DNA from 4 places in the Rhizobium sp. BT-226 genome. Region 2 is predicted to be linked to each of the others. Evidence: predicted binding sites of a transcription regulator. Region 2 holds the regulator's gene; each other region holds the start of a gene.
What was found. Region 2 encodes LexA, which represses DNA repair genes until DNA is damaged. Its sites were predicted from a motif close to TGTTCNNNNTGTGTTCNG; they were not measured.

Region 1 (5,891 bases), on a different contig from region 2:
TCGATGGCGCCGCATGCCGCGCATCTACGCGGCGGCGTCAAGATGGGCGACATGAAGATGATCGACACGATGATCAAGGACGGCTTGACCGACGCCTTCCATGGCTACCACATGGGCATCACCGCTGAGAATATCGCGCGCCAGTGGCAGCTTTCGCGCGACGACCAGGATCAGTTCGCGGTCAGCTCGCAGAACAAGGCGGAGGCGGCGCAGAAGGCCGGCCGCTTTACCGACGAGATCATCCCCTACGTCATCAAGACACGTAAGGGCGACGTTACGGTCGATGCCGACGAATATATCCGTCACGGCGCGACGATAGAGGCGATGGGGAAGCTGCGGCCGGCCTTCGACAAGGATGGCACGGTCACGGCCGCGAACGCGTCCGGCCTTAACGACGGTGCCGCTGCGGCGGTGCTGATGAGCGAAGCTGAGGCAGTCCGGCGCGGCATCCAGCCGCTCGCCCGCATCGTTTCCTGGGCAACGGCGGGTGTCGATCCGCAGATCATGGGCACCGGACCGATCCCGGCTTCGCGCAAGGCGCTCGAAAAGGCCGGCTGGTCGGTCAACGATCTCGATCTCGTCGAAGCCAACGAGGCCTTCGCGGCGCAAGCCTGCGCCGTCACCAAGGATCTCGGGTGGGATCCGTCGATCGTCAACGTCAATGGCGGAGCGATCGCGATCGGCCATCCGATCGGCGCCTCGGGTGCGCGCGTTCTCAACACGCTGCTGTTCGAAATGAAGCGCCGCGGCGCCAAGAAGGGTCTCGCCACGCTTTGCATCGGCGGCGGCATGGGTGTGGCCATGTGCTTTGAAGCGCTTTAAATAGCATACGATCCATATTCGATTGAAGATCCCGCCACGAGCGGGCGAAAACACAAGGGGAGCGGAACATGAGCAGAGTGGCTCTGGTCACTGGGGGTACGCGCGGCATCGGCGCAGCAATATCCATGGCGCTGAAAAACGCCGGATACAGGGTTGCAGCCACTTATGCCGGCAATGACGAGAAGGCCAAAGCCTTCCATGACGTCACCGGTGTTGCGGTGTTCAAATGGGATGTTTCGGACTACGCTGCCTGCGGCGAGGGGATCACCAGGGTCGAACGCGAGATCGGGCCGGTCGAAATCCTCGTCAACAATGCCGGCATCACCCGCGACGCGATGTTCCACAAGATGACGCCGCAGCAGTGGCATGAGGTGATCAATACCAATCTCACCGGCCTCTTCAACATGACGCATCAGGTCTGGACCGGCATGCGTGACCGCAGCTTCGGCCGTATCGTCAATATCTCGTCGATCAACGGGCAGAAGGGCCAGATGGGCCAGGTGAACTATTCGGCGGCCAAGGCGGGCGATCTCGGCTTCACCAAGGCGCTGGCTCAGGAGGGTGCTGCCAAGAACATCACCGTCAACGCTATTTGCCCCGGTTACATCGGAACCGAAATGGTGCTTGCCGTGCCGGAGAAGGTGCTGAACGAACGCATCATTCCGCAGATCCCGGTCGGCCGTCTCGGCGAACCGGAAGAGATCGCGCGCTGCGTCACCTTCCTCGTCTCCGACGACGCCGGCTTCATCACCGGTTCAACGCTCACGGCCAATGGCGGACAGTTCTTCGCCTAGGTATTTCTGTCTTCGAGTCGACGGTAGAGATTAGATTCAAAGCGACAGCGCGTCCGGCAGGACGCGCTATCGCTGTTTTTTGAACGTCTCGTGATGCCGGTTGTGGCCGGTGTAGTGGTGCGTTTTCGGAAAGATCAAGAGCGGCGGTCTGTGTTCGGACGTCGCTGTGGCCGAGCTCTGGCCGGCACTTTGCGTAGCGAAGGATCATCGGTGCCGAGGGCTGATATCGCGGTCGTCAGGAAAGCCGACGCGATGAGAACGGCGACGAGGGAATTCAGCAAAATCTGAATCATGGAAGCGTTTCCTTTCCGGTGCGCCGGGCGGCTGTGCCTGCCCGTTGCGCTCTGAAGGAAATATGTGCCTGCCCGTTGGGCGGTGGTAGGTTTGACTTTCGTAACCGATTGTCAACGTCTCGTTGACGGATGCGACCGGCAAAAGAAAACGGGCGCCGAAGCGCCCGTTGGGAGTCCGATATGCTTTGCCGATCAGTAGCGGCAACGGGCCTCGTAGCGGCGGCCGTAGCGGTCGCGATAGACGCAGTAGCCGCGGCGTTCGACCGACTGGCCGATCAGCGCGCCGGTCAAACCGCCGGCAACGGCGCCGACGGCGGCACCACCCCAGCTGTTGGTGACGGCACCGCCGATAACCGCGCCGGTGCCGGCACCGATCGCCGTACCTTGCTCGGTCGCTGTGCAGGATGCCAAGGCGCCGACGAGGGCACCAATAAGAACAATCTTCTTCATCATGTCGTAACTCCCCAGGTTAGTTGGGCTTTAGATGCGGCCCATTAGTACAAGGATAATGATAATCACGAGAACTAGCCCCAAACCGCCAGAAGGTCCATAGCCCCAGCCACGGCTGTAACCCCAATTCGGCAAGGCTCCGATCAAGAGCAGAATGAGGATAATAAGAAGTATCGTGCCAAGCATGGTGTGTTTCCTTCATTTCATCCGCAATTTGGATGGACGAGAAACACGTATTGGCGATTTTTGTTCCCGGTTAAGCTCCGGAAATGTGTCGAAGCCTGATTCACGGTTTAATTTCCGTCATCTCGTAAAAACGCCGCTATGGTTAAAAAGACATTTAAATACAATATGTTGCGGTGAACGAAGCGGGAAAATCGCGATGTCGCCGATTCGTCAGCGATTCGTTCCGTTTTTGATCGGCGCGCCACAATTGGCCGCCCTGACTTAACGCTGTCTGAATCCGGCGCCTGAAAGATTAATGCTGATACGACGAGGTGGAGCGAGGCGATCTGCCGCCAATGCGCATCTAGGGCCTGGACCTGATAAGGCTACCAGATGTGGCCGTGAACGAAAGGCGAAAATGCCAGCGTCAGCGATTCGTCTCCGATTCGTTCCGGCTTTGGTCGAGAGGTTAATTTCGGGCGGATTTTCGCCTGTTCGAGATCGGGCGAAGATCGTCACTTACGACGGCGAAAATGGGAACAGGAGAGAGTCTCGCGATTCAGCATTTAGTGGGAAAAAGTGATTCAAAATCAATACTTAGCCGTGAACAAAAGCTGAATCAGCCGGAGTCATCGATTCGTCGCTGATTCGTTCTCACGCTGTTCCGAATCGGAAATTCGGCCGTTCCGGGCGACTCGCAAAGGTCGCAATCCCCGAGGCATTTTGAAATCTGCCCTTGCGTTTGCGGCGGTAGCTGTCCATTTGTTGTCCAGCTCCCATCGAGGAGCCGAGATTTTCCTGGGGCCACCCCGCCTCATTTGCATGGACCCATGACACTGACTTCGCAGCCGATGATTCTGAGTGGGCGCGGTGTGACCGCGGTGCTCGGGCCGACCAATACCGGCAAGACCCATTATGCCATCGAGCGCATGGTCGCGCACGGGACGGGCGTGATCGGCCTGCCGCTCCGGCTGCTGGCGCGCGAGGTCTATACGCGGGTGGTCGAGAAGGTCGGCGCACAGAATGTGGCGCTGGTCACCGGCGAGGAAAAGATTTCGCCACCCACTGCGCGTTTTTCCGTCTGCACTGTCGAGGCGATGCCGCGCGAAACCAGAGCCGCCTTCGTCGCGATCGACGAGGTGCAGCTCGCCGGCGATCTCGAGCGCGGCCATATCTTCACCGACCGCATCCTGCATCTTCGCGGCCGCGAGGAAACGCTGCTGCTCGGCGCGGCGACGATGCGGCCGATCCTGCAGCAGCTCCTGCCCGGCATCACTATCGTCGAGCGGCCGCGGCTTTCGCATCTTTTCTATGCCGGGCAGAAGAAGATCACACGGCTGCCGCAGCGCTCGGCCATCGTCGCCTTTTCCGCCGACGAGGTCTATGCCATCGCCGAGCTCATCCGCAGGCAGCGCGGCGGCGCGGCGGTCGTGCTCGGCGCGCTCAGCCCGCGCACCCGCAATGCTCAGGTGGCGCTCTATCAGGCCGGCGACGTCGAATATCTGGTGGCGACCGATGCGATCGGCATGGGCCTCAACCTCGATGTCGATCACGTCGCCTTTGCCCAGGACCGGAAATTCGACGGTTACCAGTTTCGCAATCTCAATCCGGGCGAACTCGGCCAGGTCGCCGGGCGCGCCGGGCGGCATGTGCGGGACGGAACCTTCGGCGTCACCGGGCAAGTCTCGCCCTTCGACGAGGAGCTGGTGCAGCGCATCGAGGGCCACGAGTTCGACAACGTCAAGGTTTTGCAGTGGCGAACGACCGAGATGGACTTCTCTTCAATCGCATCGCTGCGCGCCAGCCTTGAGACGGGACCGCGCGTGCCGGGGCTGACGCGGGCGCTGCCTGCGGTCGACCAGCAGGCGCTGGAACAGCTTTCGCGTTATCCAGAGGTCATCGATCTCGCCGACAGGCCGGCGCGCGTCGAAAAACTTTGGGAGGCTTGCGCACTTCCCGACTATCGGCGTATCACCCCAGCACAACATGCCGATCTTATCTCGACCCTCTTTTCCGATCTCGTCCGCTATGGCACGGTGAATGAGCAGTTTCTTGCGGAGCAGGTTCATCGCTCCGATCGAACAGATGGCGAAATTGACACGCTTTCGGCGCGAATCGCGCAGATAAGGACCTGGACCTACGTTTCGAATCGGCCCGGTTGGCTTGCCGATCCGACACACTGGCAGGAAAAGACGCGGGAAATCGAAGATCGATTGTCCGACGCGTTACATGAAAGGTTGACGAAACGCTTTGTTGATCGCAGGACATCTGTGCTCATGAAGCGCCTGAGAGAGAATGCGATGCTGGAAGCTGAAATCAGTGTGAATGGCGATGTCTTCGTTGAAGGACATCATGTAGGGCAGTTGAGCGGATTCCGTTTCACGCCGGTGGCGGGAACGGACGGGCCGGATGCCAAGGCGGTTCAGGCTGCGTCGCAGAAGGCGCTCGGGCTCGAGTTCGAAGCCCGCGCGGCCCGGATGCATGCCGCCGGCAACAGCGATCTGGTGATCGGTTCGGATGGGCTGATCCGTTGGCTGGGCGACCCGGTGGCGCGGCTTTCGGGCAGCGATCACATCATGCGTCCGCGCGTGATTCTGCTGGCCGACGAGCAACTGACGGGCAATGCCCGCGATCATGTTGCCGCCCGCATCGAGCGCTTCGTCAATCATCATATCAGCACGGTGCTGAAGCCGCTCGACGATCTGTCGCGTGCCGAAGACCTGCAGGGTCTCGCCAAGGGGCTTGCCTTCCAGCTCGTCGAGAATGTCGGGGTACTGTTCCGCCGCGACGTGACCGAGGAGGTGAAGTCGCTGGACCAGGAGGCCCGTGCCTCCATGCGCCGCTACGGCGTGCGTTTCGGCGCCTATCATATCTTCGTTCCCGCACTTCTGAAGCCGGCGCCGGCCGAGCTCATCACGCTGCTCTGGGCGCTGAAGAACGACGGTCTCGACAAGCCGGGCTATGGCGATCTCATTCCCGTGCTTGCCGCCGGCCGCACCTCCGTGGTCACCGATCCGAGCTTCGAGCGGATGTTCTACAAACTCGCCGGCTTCCGTTTCCTCGGCAAGCGTGCCGTGCGTATCGACATCCTGGAACGGCTTGCCGATATCATCCGTCCGCTGCTGCAATGGAAGCCTGGTCAGAACAACCGTCCGGAGGGTGCTTATGATGGCCGCCGCTTCACGACGACGACGGCGATGCTGTCGATCCTCGGTGCGACGCTCGAGGACATGGAAGAAATCCTCAAGGGTCTCGGCTATCGCGCCGATGCCGTGAAGGCGGAAGAAGCATCGGTCCATCTTGCGGCGCAGGATGCGGCCTCAGTACCTGCCGCCAGTGCGCAAACGCCTGCGGAAGAGACAGCCGA
Region 2 (5,891 bases):
GAGGCCGAGGTAGATATCCTCGCCCGGCTTGTAGCCGGCTTTCTCGACCGACTTCATGATGAAGTCGAGGGCTTCCGAAGCGCTCTTCAGGCCCGGTGCGAAACCGCCTTCATCGCCGACATTGGTGTTGTGGCCCTGTGCGGCGAGTTCCTTGCGGAGCGTATGGAAGACTTCCGAACCCATGCGCACGGCTTCGGCGATCGTATCGGCGCCGACCGGCAGGATCATGAATTCTTGGAAATCAATCGGGTTGTCGGCGTGGGCACCGCCGTTGATGATGTTCATCATCGGCACCGGCAGCAGGCTCGCGGAAGCGCCGCCGACATAGCGGTAGAGCGGCAGGCCGGAGGCCTGGGCGGCAGCCTTGGCGACGGCGAGCGACACGCCGAGGATGGCGTTGGCGCCGAGGCGCGACTTGTTCGGCGTGCCGTCGAGCTCGATCATGATGTTGTCGATCTGGATCTGATTTTCGGCGTCGATGCCGCCGATCGCGTCGAAGATCTCGGTGTTGGCGGCTTCGACCGCCTTTTCGACGCCCTTGCCCAGATAGCGCTTGCCGCCGTCACGCAGTTCGACCGCCTCATGTGCGCCCGTCGAGGCACCCGAGGGAACGGCCGCGCGGCCCATGCTGCCATCTTCGAGATAGACATCGACTTCGACGGTGGGGTTGCCACGGCTATCGAGAATCTCGCGGGCGATGATATCGGTGATTGCAGTCATGGGTTCTTCCTGCTCGGTGGGTGATCAGTCGTTCGAAACCTGTCTTAATCGAAGACGTGCAAATTACAATGCTGCAATTTCCAGCCTTCGAACCAGCCTTCCCGGCCTATAGCACGATCATGTCAGGCTGTTGAACGTCAAGCCTTGGCGACCGCATCGAAGGCAAGCAGCTTTTCGAGAAGTCGCGGCATGTCCTTAAGGTAGACCATGTTCGGTCCGTCGGAAGGTGCATTGTCGGGGTCCTGATGGGTTTCGACGAAGACACCGGCAATGCCGGCAGCCACCGCTGCGCGCGCCAGCGTTTCCACGAATTCCCGCTGACCGCCGGAGGATTCGCCCTGCCCGCCCGGCTGCGCCACGGAATGGGTCGCATCGAAGATAACGGGGGCGCCCATCGCCGCCATGATCGGCAGCGAGCGCATGTCGGAGACCAGCGTATTGTAACCGAAGGAGGCGCCGCGCTCGCACAGCAGCACGTTCGGATTGCCGCTGGCATTGAGCTTCTTCAAGACGTTCTTCATATCCCAGGGAGCGAGGAACTGACCCTTCTTGACATTGACGACGCGGCCGGTCTTGGCGGCGGCGATGAGGAGGTCGGTCTGGCGGCAAAGGAAGGCCGGAATCTGCAGGACGTCGACGATCTTTGCCACCTCCGCGCATTGCTCGGCGGTATGGACGTCGGTCAGGACAGGAAACCCGAATTCCTTCTTGAGGTCGGCAAAGACCTCCATGCCCTTTTCGATGCCGATACCACGTTCGGCCGACAGCGAGGTCCGGTTCGCCTTGTCGAAGGAGCTCTTGTAGACGAGGCCGATGCCGAGCTTTCCGCAAAGCTCTTTCAGCGTGCCGGCAACCATGAAGGCGTGGTCGCGGCTCTCCATCTGGCATGGACCGGCAATCAGCGACAGGCGGCCGGTATTGGAAAAGGTGACCTGGCCTTGGCCTTCGCCGATCCTGACTTCGGAATTCGTATCAGTGCTCATCGTGTTTCCTCGAAGGCGAAGAGCGTGCCCTGCCCGGGCGCGGGCTTCACCAGAATGCGGTTGTTCTTGCGCGTGTATGTCACCCCGTTAGCAGCCAAATGCGCTTCTGTCACGGCAAGATCGGCGACAGTGAAGAGGATTGCCCGGCCGCGTAGGCCGCGATCGGCGGATGAGCCACCAATGTCGAAATAGGCCTCCAGCCCTTCTGGCGTCATCAGGCTGATTTTGGCATTCGATGCCGCGATATTGACGCCGAAACCGGTTTTCTCGACTGCCGATTGCGCCACGGCAAGGCTGACGAAGGCAGCGAAGGCGGCCGGCTCCGGCGTGCAAAGCGCGATCTCGACTATGCCGGTGACGCCATTGGCATGTGTTTCAAGCGCGGCGCGGTCGGCCGGCAGCGGATTGACGCGCTCGACGGTGAAAAGCAGGAGATCAGGCGCGCGCAGGTCGCCGGCAAAAGCCAGCTTGAAGCCGGCGATCGTCTCGGAACCGTCCGGCATCGTCATCGGCCGGGTGAACTGCAGCATCTCGCCGGCGCTCGATCCGTTGCCGACGAAGTTTTGATGATCGATGCCGCCAGCCTTGCTGCCGAAGGCCAGTCCCGAAAGCCCCTCCTCGCCGCAGCGGAAGCGGAAGGCCTGGTTGCGGGCAGTGAAGACATTGCCTTGCCGCGCCGATGCCTCGCTCTCCTCGACGCTCGCAACCCCGAGCGGCTCCAGATAGGTCTTATCGGCAAAAAAGACGCAGGCATTCTCCGTTCCGAAGGGATGGCGCGCATCGGAGGCAACGGTGAAGCCGAGCTTGCCGAGCCTTTCGCGCGCCAGATCGATATTGACGACCGGCAGCACGACATGATCCAGCGGGTGCGGTTTGGCGGAATGCTCGTTCATCATGTCCCTCCTGGAAAGGTCAAGAGATGTGCAGCGCGACCTTCAATACAAGACTTGTGTCCCAATCCGGCGAATGAAAATAAAAATCTCAACGAGTTGGCGCCAAGTTTTACGGAAATTTAGCTACTTGCGGAACACATATGGAACATATAGTGTCTGTTCTGGATTTGTTTCAATCACGAGGTCACAACGTCGATGCTCACGCGCAAACAACAGGAGCTTCTCCTCTTCATTCATGAGCGCATGAAGGAATCCGGCGTTCCGCCATCTTTCGACGAGATGAAGGATGCCCTGGACCTCGCCTCGAAGTCCGGGATTCATCGCTTGATTACAGCGCTCGAGGAGAGAGGCTTCATTCGCCGCCTACCGAACCGCGCCCGCGCGCTCGAGGTCATCAAGCTTCCGGAGGCCTACAGCCCCAGTATCCAGCCCCGGCGCGGCTTTTCGCCGAGCGTCATCGAGGGCAGCCTCGGCAAGCCACAGCCGGTCGCCGCCCCTGCTCCTGCAAAGCCCGTCGCCGACAACGGCAATTCGGTCTCCGTGCCGGTCATGGGCCGAATCGCTGCCGGTGTTCCGATCTCGGCGATCCAGAACAACACCCACGACATCGTCGTTCCGGCCGACATGCTCGGCTCCGGTGAACATTACGCGCTGGAGGTCAAGGGCGATTCGATGATCGACGCCGGCATCTTCGACGGCGACACCGTGATCATCCGCAACGGCAGCACTGCAAGTCCCGGTGATATCGTCGTTGCCCTCGTCGATGACGAGGAAGCGACGCTGAAGCGCTTCCGGCGCAAGGGCGCCTCGATCGCGCTAGAAGCCGCCAACCCGGCGTACGAGACCCGGATCTTCGGGCCGGACCGCGTCAAGGTACAGGGCAAACTCGTCGGCCTCATTCGCCGCTATCACTGACATTGGCCAGGCCGGTTTCGGTAAAACTGTTGCTGCGCCAGTCATAGGCGCGATGGCGCATCCATGGCCGCGACAATGCATCGAATGCGGTTGCGACCTCCGGGCCGGCATCCGTGAAGCGCAACTCGATGGAACCGCTCCTGCGAAGCGTCTCACCGGTGAAGAGCGTCGCGCCTGAGCGGCAGCTGTTTAAGCGAAGGCGGACCGACGTCACGACGATATCGGCGGCGTCGCATGCCGAGCCTAGATAGGCGGCATTGTCGATGACGGTTACCACCTGACCATTGCCAAGCCTTGATGTGCACCAGGCCTTCTTGACGCAGGAAAAGCGGTTTGCGTCACCGCCCGCTGCGGCGGCCCGCATCGCGGTCCTTGCTTCGTTTTGCTGATCGCGGGAAAGCCCGACGCGGCGATCTTCTCCCTCCGGCGGGATAGCAGGACCGTCCAGCATCTTCGGCGGATCATGCTTCTGCAGGACCAGCGCTCTCTGCCACTGGTCGAAGATGAAATCCGGCGGTCTTTCACGGTTGGAAGCCATTGCCGCCGCCTCGACGATTGCGACGAGACTACCATCCTCCGAAATCACCAGATCCGGCGGCCGGGGAACCGGCAGAAGCAGCAGGATGAGCGTCGCGACCGCGATAATCGATGTGCCGATATGGCGCAACCGGGTGCGGAGCAGCGTCAGCAGCAGAAAGCCTGCCACGGCGACGGTGAAATACCAGGCGGGCAAGCGGCCGACGTCGATATTGCCATTCCAGCCGGACACCGTCTTTGCGACCGCGATCACCAGATCGAGGCCGAATCCGACGATCTTCCAGGCCCAAACATCCAAGCCGAAAGGCATGAGCAGCATTGCCAGCAAGCCGGCCGGCATAATGATGAAGGAGATGATCGGCATTGTCGCGAGATTTGCCGGCAGGCCGTAGGCGGTCAGGCGATGAAAATGCTCGATCGAAAACAGCGCGGTGGAAAAACCGCCGATCAACGAGGTCAGGAAGACGCCGCCGAAGAAGCCCGCAACGGTAACGAAGGGCCTGATGATCGGCAGCTTCAGGAAAGCGTTTTCGCGGACCCGCCGATCCTTCCACAGCTGATAGCCAGAGACCAGCGCCAATGTGGCGGCAAAAGACATCTGGAAGCTCGGACCCAAGACCTCGGACGGCGAAATGACAATGATGACGTGCGCGGAGAGAGCGACATTGCGTAGGCTGATCGACGGCCGGTCGAAGAAGACGGCGATCAACATAATGGCCATCATGATGAAAGCGCGTTCGGCAGAGACCGCAAAGCCGGAGATCAGGAAATAGGCGGTGACGGTGATGAGCGCGCCGGCGGCGGCAATCTTCTTCGTCGGATAGGCCTCGGCGACACCGGGAAAGAGGCTGAGCAGCATCCGCAAGCCGACGAAGAAGATTCCGGCCGACAGCGCCATGTTGAGACCGGAGATGGCGATGATATGCGCCAGACCGGACTGGCGCAGCGCTTCCGTCGTCGCATCCGAGATGGCGCGCCGCTCGTCCGTCACCAGAGCAGCGGCAAAAGCGCCGGTGTCGCCGGGCAGGATCGACCTTATGCGGTCGCCGATACCGCTGCGCAGCCGGTAGAGCCATTCCAGCAGCGCTTCGGTCGTCGATCTGGCCGCCTGCGGACCTGCCTGCACATCGACCTTCGTCGGCGCACCGTAGAAGAAGCCGTTGGCGCCGATGCCATCGAAATAGGCACCGAAGGAGAAGTCGTTGAGCCCGGGAAGCGCTGGGCCTGCCGGCGGCGTCAGCCGCGCTCTGCCAGTGATGATATCGCCGATCTCGAAGGCCACGTCCGCGCCGCGGGCGATTGCGGTGATGCGGTCCGGCGGCCGCTTCACCTGTGGCGCCTCAGTGCCGGTAACGGCAAGAATGTAGCGCCACCGCCCGCGATCATCACCTTCGCGCCGCTCGACACGGCCGGTCACCGTCGTCGTCACGGCGGAATCGAGGATCACGGTGGAAGCCCGCCGGCTCTCGAACTGCGCCGTGACCATGCCGCAGGCCACGAGTGAAAGCGCCAGCAGCGTTGCCCGCACTGCCGCCCGGCTGCGGCCGGCGATGAGAACCGCCACGGTCAGCGCCAACAGGCAGAGCAGTGATGCAACGAGAGGAAAATCCGATGCCGCGAGAAACCAGCCGGCTGACCCGGCGCCGAGGAAGACCGGCGAAAACAGCAGCAGGCGGCCATGGTCTACCTCCTCGCCCAGCATGCGCATGCCGGCACGCAGCAATTGCGAGGCTGCGGCCGGCAGCCGGTGGCGCAATGGTGTCTCCGACTGCGTCCTTGTCGCTCGCGTCACCACGACAGGTGGTGAAAAACTGGAGGAGTCGGCAGGGCCTTCGCCCGCTTC
Region 3 (5,891 bases), on a different contig from region 2:
TTCATCGTCTACCGCGTTTTCGCTGACGAAAGCGGCACGTATCGCGTCATACGCCGACAAAGTCTCGGGCTTTGCTTCGGCTTTTCTTTTCAGTGCTTCGCGCAAAAGCTCCTTGGCCTCGTCAGAAAGACTGTTTCCGCTGCGCTGGGCCGATTGCGCAATGTCTCGCTTCAATGCTTCGGAAATGTTTCTGATCAGAAAATCACCCATTCGGCACCTCACTATGATATCAATGATATCATAGTGTCTCGCCAATGAATTTTCAACGCCGCGTCAGAGCGCCTTCGACTTCGCCGCCTTGGTGAATTTCTTGATCACCATCTCCCGCTTCAGCCGCGAAATATAGTCGATGAAGAGCACGCCGTTCAGGTGGTCGATCTCGTGCTGCAGGCAGGTGGCGAGCAGGCCGTCGGCTTCCACGGTCTGTTCCTTGCCGTTTCGGTCGAGATATTTGACCGAGACGACAGCCGGGCGCTCGACCTCGGCATAATAGTCCGGAATCGAAAGACAGCCTTCCTCATAGACGGAGCGCTCGTCGGAGGATTTGACGATCTCCGGATTGATGAAGACCTGCGGCTGCTTTTCCTCGCCTTCGCGCGAGATGTCGATAACGAGCATGCGGCGCGGCACGCCGATCTGGATCGCCGCAAGGCCGATGCCCGGCGCGTCGTACATGGTTTCCAGCATATCGTCGGCAAGACGCTGCAGGTCGGAGTCCACCCGCTCGATCGGCTTGGACAGCTGGCGGAGAACGGGATCGGGAAGAATGATGAGTGGCTTGATGGTCATGGCGTTCCCATAACCCATCTTTTCCGACTATGGAATTATCCGGCAGGCGGGGAATACGCTTTTTTGCATCCCCGCCCGGAATTTCGCCATATTCCCCTCAGGCTGCCCGGAGGGCCGCACCGGCTGAACGGCCCTCCGGCCGGGCGCGGAAGCGCCGCAGCAGCTCGATCAGGGTCTCCACCTCATCCTTGAGGCGGCGGGTTTCCGCTGAAGAGTGCTCGACCATGTCCGAATTCTGCTGGGTGATCGCACCCATGTTGCGGACGGCGATGCTGACCTCGTTGACGCCGGTCGCCTGATCGCGGGCGGCGGCGGCGATATCGGCGACGAAACGGTTGATGATGTCGATGCGGCTAATCATGTCGTTCAGCGCCTCGCCGGTGCTGGAGACGATGCCGACGCCCTGATTGACCTGTGTCGAGCTCTGCGAGATCAGGTTCTTGATCTCCTTGGCCGCTTCCGCGGTGCGCTGGGCGAGCTGGCGGACTTCCTGGGCGACGACGGCAAAACCCTTGCCGGCATCGCCGGCACGGGCCGCCTCAACGCCGGCGTTCAGCGCCAGCAGATTGGTTTGGAAGGCGATCTCATCGATGACGCCGATGATCTTGGAGATCCCGGTCGAGGATTTCTCGATGCCGGCCATCGCCGAGACGGCGCTGGTGACGAGTTCGCCGGAGTTCTTCGCCTTCTCTTGCGTCTCGCGCACGGCGTCCGACGCCTTCTCGGCATTGGCGGCCGTCTGGCCGACGCTGACAGAAAGCTGCTGCAGGGCGGCCGAGCTCTCCTCGACGCCTGCCGCCTGCTGCGCAGTGCGCAGCGCCAGATCGTTGGTTGCCTTGGAAATGACGTCGGCGCCGCTCATGATATGGCCTGAGGTCTCACGCACGGAGGCAAAGGACTGGCTTAGCGCCCTGACGGCGCGGTTGTAATCCTCGGCCATCTGCCGGAAATTGCCCGGCAGATCGGACGGCAGGGTGGCCTCGAGATCGCCGTTCGACAGCGCTTCCAGGCCGCGGCGCAGCTGCTCCAGCGCGATCGCCTGGTCGGATTCGGCCTGAGCGCGTTCCTCCTCCAGTGCCTGACGCTTGGCTTCGAGCGTCTCGAGATAGACCGAGATGGAATAATCCATGTCGAGCATGCCGGCCTTGATGACGGCCGACAGCTCCTCGGCCAATGCCTTGCCCTCTCGGCGCGCGAAGATCGACGGCCATTGCTTCTCCATGATGCCCTTGACTAGTTCGGACATGACGATGGCGTAACCGCCAATATACCAGCGCGGCTCCAGCCCGATACGGGCATGGGTGCGGCCGACCGCGGTCACGCCGTTGACATAGCTCTCGTCGAACGCGCCGCCGGCGAGATTGGCCCAATGGTCCTGCTGGCGCTTCTTGGCGTGGCCGACATGGTTCTTATCGGCGAAGAAGCCCGCGACAGCCGGGGTCTTGGCGATCTTGGCGTAGAATTTATCGAGGGCGCCACCGATCAGCTCTGATATGACCGGGCGCAGATCCCGCATCGACTTGCGCGCTGCCTCATCCAGTTCGATGAAATCGAGGCGCTGCCTGAGGGCACTGTCGGTCTGCTGGGCGGTCATGGAGATCTCTGTACTTGGCGCGACGCGCGCGGGAAGGAATTTCTGCGCCGCAGGTTTTGGCCAATATGGTTGAGCAATCGTTAAATCGGACGACGATTTCTTCTGCCCCGAGCGAGGAAGAGCGGTCGCTTGCGAGGATATTGAGGCCCACCCATTCCGTTCACGTTTTGATCTATATATCGCCATTTCTTCTGTTATGCTTGCGGCATGACCATCCATTCCGAATCGCTCTCTCTTGCCCTTGCCTCGATCAGCCCGGCCATGCTGGCGCTTATCGGCGCCGTTCTCGCCGCCCTCGCCCTGCTGGTGATCGTGCTTCTGCTGCGCGGCGCCAGCCTTCGCCGCGAGCAGGCGGAGGAAGCGAGCTTTCGTGCTCAGGAAAACGAAGCGCGGATGGCCGAGCTTTTGAAGATCCAGGCGGAGATGCAGGGCCGCATCGCGGCGATGACCGAGGTCTTCGGCGCACGGCAGAGCGAACTCAACCAGACGATCAGCCAACGCCTCGACGGCATGTCGCAGCGCGTCAGCTCGACGATCACCGAGCAGACGAAATCGACGCATGAGAACCTGCAGCGGCTGCAGGAGCGGCTGGCGGTCATCGATGCCGCGCAGAACAATATCCAGACGCTCGCCAAGGATGTCGTCGGGCTGCAGGCCATTTTGTCCAACAAGCAGACGCGCGGCGCCTTCGGCCAGTCCAGGATGGAAACGATCGTCGCCGACGGTCTGCCGATGGGCGCCTACGCCTTCCAGCAGACGCTGTCCAACGGTTCGAGGCCGGACTGCACGATCCGCATGCCGAACGGCGCGCCGCCGCTGGTGATCGACGCGAAATTTCCGCTCGAAGCCTGGAACGCGATCCGCGACGCCGGCAGTCCCGAGGCCGGCAAGATCGCCGGCCAGCAGTTCCGCCGCGACATGGAGGTCCACATAAGGGACATTTCCGAGAAATATCTGATCCAGGGCGAAACCCAGGATACGGCCTTTCTCTTCGTGCCGTCAGAATCGATCTTCGCCGAGATCCACGAGCACTTCGAGCCGGTGGTGCAGAAGGCGCATCGCGCACGCATCGTCATCGTCTCGCCGTCGCTGCTGATGCTGTCGATCCAGGTCATCCAGGCCGTGCTTAAGGACCAGCGCATGCGGGCGCAGGCGCATCTAATCCAGGGCGAAGTGGCGATCCTGATGGACGATCTCAGCCGCCTCGATGAGCGGGTGCGCAAACTGCAGGGCCATTTCGCCATGGCGCAGAAGGATATCGACATGGTGGTCACGTCAGCCGACAAGCTCACCAAGCGCGGCGCCAGGATCGAAGCGCTGGAATTCGAGGCGGGGGGCGGCGATGCAAAAACCGCCCGCGACGGCGAAGCCGCGGTCAAATCGGTCGAAAGCCGCACCGGCCTTCTCAAGCTCCGGGTGGTTGACGAGGAGTGACCGCTTCGGGCAGTGTCTCGCCCGCATGAAGCACTAGGAGCATGATGTCGTGCGAAAACCGATCACACTTTTCGGCATCATGCTCTAGAAGACGGGACACATTCATGATCACAGTTTTCGGGTCCATCAACATGGATCTCATCGCCACGACCGAGCGCCTGCCGAAGCCCGGCGAGACGGTGGCCGGCAACGGCTTTGCCACGGCCGCCGGCGGCAAGGGCGCCAACCAGGCGCTGGCAGCGCGCCGCGCCGGACGTTACGTGCATATGGCCGGCGCCGTCGGCAAGGATGCCTTCGCTGCGGAGGCGCTTGCCCTGCTCGATGATGCAGGCACCGACCTTTCTCTGATCAAACATGTCGACGGTCCCACAGGTACGGCGCTGATCCTTGTCGGCGGCGACGGCGAAAACATGATTGCCGTCGTTCCCGGCGCCAATGGCTTCGTCGCGCCCGCCGATGCCGAGACGGCGATCGGCCGCATGAACGAAGGCGATATCCTGATGCTGCAGCTCGAAGTGCCGGCTGCCGCCGTCGAACGCGCGCTGTCGGCCGCCCGCGCCAAGGGCGTCACCAGCATCCTCAACCTCGCGCCGCTGATCCCCGATGCGGCCCGCCTCGGCCGGCTCGCCGATATCGTCATCGCCAACGAGACCGAGTTCGAGCGGCTCGCCGGGCAGGAGGGCATGGACGCCGCAGCGCGCGAGGCCGCCCTTGTGCGCCTGCATGCGGAGACGGGCCAGACGCTGATCGTGACGCTCGGCGCCGACGGGGTCATCGCCATCCGCGACGGTGCAATTTCACGAGCGCAGGGTCTCAAGATCGAACCTGTCGATACGGTTGGCGCCGGAGACACTTTCTGCGGCTATTTCGCCGCCAGCCTCGACGACGGCCTCGATTTTGTCTCGGCGCTACGCCGTGCGGCGGTTGCCGGTTCGCTCGCATGCCTCAAGGCCGGGGCGCAACCTTCGATCCCTTTGAGCGAGGAAGTCGCAGACAGGATATAGTCCGCGTCTCTTTGCGAAGCCGCCGGCAAAACTCCCTGTAATTCAGGGCGTTCCGGCGATTTTCTTGGCCCCGTTCGATAGAGTTTCATTCAAATTTAAGAGATTTCCGGCGATGTTCCTCATGGCCGCCGGCGCCTCCCTCCTTCTGGAATCCGGCCGTCACTGCATAATTCCTTAAATCGGAATCGATTTAAGGATAAAATTATGCAGCGTTTCAAAGTGCTACAGCGTCCTTTGCGCGTCTGAAAAGACGCGCGGCGCTGTAGGCGGCGGCTCCATGACGGGGCGAAGCCTTTGCTCCTGCGCCGGAGAATGCCCGTTCGGCGCATCCTTGCCCGAGGACCCCATGTTCATTTTTCGCATGAAATCGCTTGCCGCGAAACTCATCGTCATCACCGGCATCGCCATCGCACTTGTTCTCATCGTTTCGAACTTTTTCCTCATCGGGCAGACCCGGGATCGCGTCCAGACGCTGACCATGGATCAGGCCAACCTCGAAGCAAAATCGATCGCCAATGAAATCGCCGCCAATGTCGGCGAGCTTGCCAGCGCCGCGCGCACCATGTCGGGCGTCATCGGCCGCGGCCATGAAGGTAAGTCGCTCGATCGCAAGGGCATGATCAATGTGCTGAAGGCCAATCTCGAGCAGAATGCCTTCGCCTTCGGCAGCTGGTTCTGCGAGCAGCTCGGCGCGCTTGACGGCAAGAGCACCGAGATCGCCAACAACAATGACGAAGGCACGAACAAGAATGGCGCCTTCACGCCTTACTGGTCGAAGACCAAGGACGGCGGCATCCAATATTCGACCTTCGACAATGATTATACCGCCGCATGGTGGAAGCTCGCCGCCGACAGCGGCAAGGGCGCGATCACCACGCCCTATATGGCCGAAGGAACCGACGTGCCAACGCTGCTGACCTCGATTGCCTATCCGGTCATGTCTGATGGTAAGATGATCGGCGTCGGCGGCGTCGACATTTCGCTGAAGTCGCTGACCGACAAGCTGCAGGCGCTGCATCCCTTCGGTTCGGGCCGCGTCACGCTGCTGTCGCAGGCCGGCAACTGGATCG
Region 4 (5,891 bases), on a different contig from region 2:
CCAGCCCAGCTCGGCCATGGCCCGGGAAATATCCGGCCGCCGCTGACGGGGGTCGTCGGTGACCGCAGGCAGGTGGACGATCCGGGAACGCGAGTTCGTCAGGTTCCGGATGACTTCCGCCAGGCGCCGAACGGTCATTTCGGCTGGATTGCCGAGGTTGATCGGGCCGTTGCAGGCGCTGCCGGCAGCCGAAAAACGCAGGAAACCTTCGATGAGATCGTCGACATAGCAGAAAGAACGGGTCTGCTGACCATCGCCATAGATCGTCAGATCCGCGTTGCGCAGGGCCTGCACGATGAAGTTGGAAACCACCCGCCCGTCGTCCAGGCGCATGCGCGGTCCATAGGTGTTGAAGATGCGGCCGACCTTGATGTCGACGCCATAAGTCCTGTGATAGTCGAAAAACAGGGTTTCGGCGCTGCGCTTGCCCTCGTCGTAGCAGCCGCGCGGCCCGATCTGGTTGACATTGCCGCAATAGGATTCGTGCTGCGGAGTGTGGATCGGGTCGCCATAAACCTCCGACGTCGACGACTGAACGACGATCGCACCGGTCTTTCGCGCACAATCCAGCGTGTTGACGGCGCCGAGCACGTTGGTGAGCAGCGTTCCCACAGGATCCCGCTGATAGTCGGGCGGAGAGGCCGGAGAGGCGAAATTGAAGATGAGCGACGCTTCGATGTCGAAGGGCTGGCGAACATCATGCTCGACGATGTGGAAGTGAGTGTTCGACGCAAGGTGATCGACATTCGCACGGCGGCCGGTGGAAAAATTATCGAGGCATATGACACGGTGGCCGCGCTGCAGAAGCCTCTCGCAGAGATGTGAACCGAGGAAACCTCCCCCGCCATTCACAAGAACGGTGCGCAACGCTTGTGCTACCGGTATGCCTGATACTTCAGAATAGCCTTCGCTGGGAACGAAACTACGCATTACAAACTCCTTCCCATGTATTTAGTCTTTTGATTTATTTATGCGCCTCAATTCTTCCCTATCCGTCTGGATGTTCGTTAACTCTCCTATTAAGATATGAATAACCTTGTAGTTATTCTTGGGATAACTGATTTACTACTCAAATAATAAGACGATTAGCGTGAAGGTCAACTTTAAAACGTTCTAGTATCCAAAATAATTACACAAGTATTCTTCAAGGTAACGAATGATTAATCACACTTAACTCTTCTCCGCCACAAAGCTTTCACCTGCCGCTCAAGCTTCACTCAATGCAGCTAATATAAAAGGGAAGGCGGGAGATTGGCCGAGCTCAACTGCACCGCCGGTCTTGCATCCGGAAGCGCCATATGCGAGGGGTTTTGGCATGTTGAAAAAACAAGATGCAGCGCAGCTGAAAGGCCGGCGTATCCGCTCGGCGATGTTTGCCTGGGGAACGGCGCTTCTTGCGATCGGACCGACGGCCTGCACGGTCGTCGGCGACGATATCGCGGTCGTCGCGAAGAAGAATATCGCCGTGGTCGAGGCGCCGCGCGTTTCCAAAGCCTATGCCTATCCGGCAAATCGGGCCGCGCGCCCGGCGGGGGCAACGGTCCGCACCGTAGCCTATCATGGCTCGGCGCCCTATATCTGCTCTCCAAGCGGCTTCGGACAGAAATCGCGCTGCTTTGCGCGCCCCTCGATCTAAAGCAAAAGCGTCAGATCAATTGCGCCAACGGCCGGACATATCGTCATCACCGGCGGGATGCTCGTTGAAGAAACGGGATGCAGCTTCCGTGCGGTTTCGGACGTTCATCTTCTTGTAGATGTTGCGGACGTGAACCTTCACGGTATTTTCGGAAAGATGCAGCTTGTCGGCAATGATCTTGTTCTGCGTGCCCTTGCATATGAGATCCAGGATCTGAACCTCCCGGGTGGTCAAAGCGGACATGCTGTCGCGTCTCAGCTTGAGCGCATTGCTGCGGGCCGCATCGACCGATTTTGTCTGATAGAGCGAAGGCTCCAGCTGGGCGTTTTTGTTGGTAAGACGATTGAGAAGTGCTGACGGAAAATGTTCGCCGCCCTTCATCAGCAGATCCACTGCAGCCATGAAGACATCGAGCCGCAGGTTGAGTGGCAGGACGCCATCGATGATCCGCGCTTCTACCAGCCGGCTGACATAGGGCTCGAGCATGTCGATAGCTTCGACGACAAGTCCGATCGAGGTTTCAGGGTGGTTTTCGCGGGCAGCCTGCAGCGCTTCATGAAGCTCCGGGCCGGGTATATGATAGAATAAAACGAGTTTCAGATCGCCGGCATCTTTTTCCAGTATCGGCTTTGTACTCGTTATGCTTGCCACTTCACAGTTCGGAAATTTCTTTGCCAGTGCTTCTACCATGCATTCTGAAAACAGATCCGCCTTGGCCACCACTAGTATAGTATCTCCGGACGAACTCAACTTCCTTCCCTGGTCCGCATTCTCCATTCCTGAGCCTGTCATGAACATATACGCCTCCCCTAGCGTTACACTTTACTCAACTTGGTGCGATGGCGGGTATTAGATAGTAAGAAATGCCGACCCCGGATGTCATCGCTTTATTTTTTAGACATTTCTTAATTATGTTAATACGGATTGAGAAGGAAGGAAATGGCCCAAAATAATTAGTTTTAGCGGACTAAAAACGATACGATACCAAGCATTGGTTGCATTCTTACTGCGATATATACTTCGAGGCTATATTTGCGCTCACTATAGATGAGAGCTGAATGTAATATTTCAGTACAGATTGTTATATTTTCGTCATGCATGAAGTGTCGGATATGAGACAGGCAGACGTCGAAAGCTGCTCCTCAGCCCAGCGGCGAATGCCGGAAGTCCTGGATTCTCGCAGCTTAGCGACGCCCCGGCCGAAGAAGTCTCAACGCTCCAACGACAGGGGCTAGCCGGACGTGGCAAATCGGCCTTAGCCCGAATTGGTATCTATCGGATCCACATTCTTTCCAGCATTCTGTGGTCGTCGTCCAAGTGGCGGCATGGAAAAGCCATGTATCGGCATGCGTTTTTGATACACGGCCTCCATATAGGGCAACTCAACGAAAAGAACACCTGACTACTCCCTATCCTTTTCAGGATTCGGAGCCGGATATGTGCGGCCTTGTACTGAGTACGTACGCTCCCAATACCAACGGTTTGATCAACAAATCGCGAAGAAGCTGCAGATGATCAGTATCGAATACATCTGCCGATGTTAACCGCATCGGAGCGAGCGCGCGTAAAATCCCATTTGAGATGAGAGGGATTTCGAAAAGCTGCTCCGGTTTTTTTCTGGAGAAACTTGAATGTCTGACGATATCGAAATCACGAAGGCCGGGGCGCTTGCCGACGGCTTTGCCAACAGCGCTGTCAATTCAACTGAAGTCGACGACGGCTCGACCGGTTATGTCGGCGTCGCCAATGGCGACAATCGCGACAATAAAGACAACAGCGTCGACGTGGACGTCAAGGCCGAGATCGATGTCTCCGCCAACAACGGCGACAACCGAGACAACGAATACGACTGGAGCTACAAGTCGGACGACGATACGAGCACCAAGACTACGACGATCACCGATACCGACACCAAGACCGATTACGACTGGAGCTATGACAGCAAGTCGTACAGCGATAACGACACCGACACCAAGACGATCACGGACACCGACACGAAGACCGTGACCGACACCGATATCAAGACCGTGACGGAGACGGATACGAAGACGGTCTCCGACAGCTTCAACACCTCCGACAGCTTCAACAAGACGGACACAGACTTCGCCGTCATCGAGGACGTCAAGGACTCCAACCTCGGCGTTGCCGGACACGACCTCACCTTCAACCTCGGGGACGACTTCTCCTTCACGCTCGACGTCGACAGCATCCTGAACAATTCGCTGACCGGCGGAGGCAATGACAGCGGCTTCAGCGCCGTCCAGGCGAACCATCTGGCTGACCAGGATAGCGCCTGGAACACCAAGATGGACAATGCAGGCGCTCAGAACCACCTGAATGCCAATGGCGGCACCGCCGACAGCGCAGAAGGCATGGAGATGGACGGCAAAGGCTGGGATCTCAAGGCCGGCGACGACGCCGCTGGTTCGAGCGCGGCCGATGCTTCGGCGATCCTTGCCAATTCCGGCTTCCACCTCGAGCTCGTTCAGGGTGCGAACCTGCTCAGCAACACAGTCGACTCCAGCGTCATCGGCGGCAATTCTCATGCCTCCGACGTCGGCGAGGATACCGGCACCTGACACTGACCTCCAGCGACCAAGACGAACTGCACCGGCTCAAGCCGGTGCAGTTTGACTGCTTGAAAACGATTTGACGACCACACCACGCCTTCCGGCGGGTGCCTCCAAGGCCGATCGTCATTTCGAATGGGAGGGCCGAACCATGCATATCGAGAAGATTTCGGAAATCATTGCGCACTTCATCGGTCTCTTCGAGATGACGACCGACGAGATGAGGTTACGCACCAACTATGCCGAAGGCGCAGGACCGGGCGCGGATGGACCGGCTCTGCCGGTTCAGGATGCCTTTACCGCCGCCTTCTCTTCCGATCTCCAGCTCAAGGACTACGATCCGGGCATCATTTACAAAAGCGGCAGCTACGAAATCGAATTTGGCCCGACGCGCCATTTTGGCCGCGTCTTCGAGGAGAGCCTCGAGAAGCTGGCGGCGATTGCCGGAAAGGACATCCCGTTACCGCATTTCGGCGATCCTACGGATATCGTGTTCACGGATGAGCCGGAACTGACAGTCTTTGCCGGGCCTGGTTCGGCGATCAGTCATGTCCTCCAGGTCAACGCCCTCTATGACGACGACTATCTCGATATGACGGACGGCGTCCATGCGCCTCGAGACACGAGTTTCGTCATCGAGCGGCTGGCGGATTTCAGCACCAAGGCCGAGATCTTCACGCCTTTTGCAAGCCTCCACCGCACCGATACCTATGATGGCGCGCTGAAGATCGCTGAGGATCTCAAAAGCTATATCCAGAATGCCCGAAATACCGAGAACAATACCGAGGATAGCGGGGCTACCTCGCCCGATAGCGACGTGACGCATCAGTTCGTCACCACCGAACCCATTGACGACAAAGTCTATGTCAACGGCAAGGCCGAGACCGATATACCGCTCCTCGACGACTTCCTGCCCGATCGCGGTCTCGCCAAGCTCCCGGAAGAGCCCGACGATACCCAAACATCCGTCGAGCAGAACGACCCCAGCGGCAACAGCCTTGAGGTGACCGCCGGTGCGAACGTCGTCGTCAACGTCGCCTCCGTGATCCATACCGGCGTCATTGCGTCGGTCACCGCCGTCATGGGCAACTATCATCAGATCGACGCGGTGTCCCAGGCCTTCGTCTACAGCGACAATGACGAGATCGCCTCGGCGCTGCGCTCATCCGGTCACTCGGCCGAGGAAGCCGGAACGATCGCCAAGAACATCGCCGTTTTCGAACAAAGCACCTTCGAAGCATCGAGCTATGCCGAACCCGATCCTGCCGATCCGACGTTCCCCAACAGCTGGCGCGTCAGCGTCATCGACGGCGACGTCTCCTTCGTCCAGTGGATCGAGCAGTATCACTTCGTCACCGACAACGACACGATGACGGTCACCACCTCGGGATCCGAAGCCACGGTTCTGACGGGCGGCAATACTTCGATCAATTTCTCCTCCTTTTTCCAGATGGGCCTGCAATATGATCTGGTGATCATCGGCGGCAATGTGCTCGATATCAACAGCATCACCCAGGTCTCGCTGCTCTACGACAATGACTGGGTGCGGGCAGAGGGCGACCTCGATCCCGGCGCCGACATACAAACGGGCAACAACCTGATCTGGAATTTCGCCTCGATCCACAATGTCGGGACGGGCGGCCCGTTCGAGACCATGCCCGACTACATGGTCGACACGCAGAAGG

Region 1: OIU37_RS25475 (helicase-related protein) is a predicted target of LexA. The motif match lies at 3,174-3,191, and genes of this name have one in related genera.
Region 3: OIU37_RS17135 (DNA recombination protein RmuC) is a predicted target of LexA. The motif match lies at 2,541-2,558, and genes of this name have one in related genera.
Region 4: OIU37_RS19465 (fibrinogen-binding protein) is a predicted target of LexA. The motif match lies at 3,239-3,256, and genes of this name have one in related genera.

What each region holds. Positions count from the first base shown of each region.
Region 1 covers NZ_JAOYTI010000004.1:193,959-199,849, forward strand. Annotated here, with positions in the region: gene OIU37_RS25455 (acetyl-CoA C-acetyltransferase) at 1-822, shown strand, start outside; gene OIU37_RS25460 (beta-ketoacyl-ACP reductase) at 891-1,616, shown strand; gene OIU37_RS25465 (YMGG-like glycine zipper-containing protein) at 2,102-2,362, opposite strand; gene OIU37_RS25470 (DUF3309 family protein) at 2,390-2,545, opposite strand; gene OIU37_RS25475 (helicase-related protein) at 3,355-5,891, shown strand, end outside.
Region 2 covers NZ_JAOYTI010000001.1:280,733-286,623, reverse strand. Annotated here, with positions in the region: gene eno (phosphopyruvate hydratase) at 1-720, opposite strand, end outside; gene kdsA (3-deoxy-8-phosphooctulonate synthase) at 858-1,703, opposite strand; gene OIU37_RS01630 (VOC family protein) at 1,700-2,596, opposite strand; gene lexA (transcriptional repressor LexA) at 2,792-3,511, shown strand; gene OIU37_RS01620 (ComEC/Rec2 family competence protein) at 3,492-5,891, opposite strand, start outside.
Region 3 covers NZ_JAOYTI010000002.1:1,393,024-1,398,914, forward strand. Annotated here, with positions in the region: gene OIU37_RS17120 (plasmid stabilization protein) at 1-210, opposite strand, end outside; gene def (peptide deformylase) at 274-789, opposite strand; gene OIU37_RS17130 (globin-coupled sensor protein) at 887-2,383, opposite strand; gene OIU37_RS17135 (DNA recombination protein RmuC) at 2,591-3,817, shown strand; gene OIU37_RS17140 (ribokinase) at 3,922-4,821, shown strand; gene OIU37_RS17145 (methyl-accepting chemotaxis protein) at 5,168-5,891, shown strand, end outside.
Region 4 covers NZ_JAOYTI010000002.1:1,862,473-1,868,363, forward strand. Annotated here, with positions in the region: gene OIU37_RS19450 (UDP-glucuronic acid decarboxylase family protein) at 1-930, opposite strand, end outside; gene OIU37_RS19455 (hypothetical protein) at 1,316-1,636, shown strand; gene OIU37_RS19460 (response regulator transcription factor) at 1,652-2,434, opposite strand; gene OIU37_RS19465 (fibrinogen-binding protein) at 3,268-4,215, shown strand; gene OIU37_RS19470 (hypothetical protein) at 4,358-5,891, shown strand, end outside.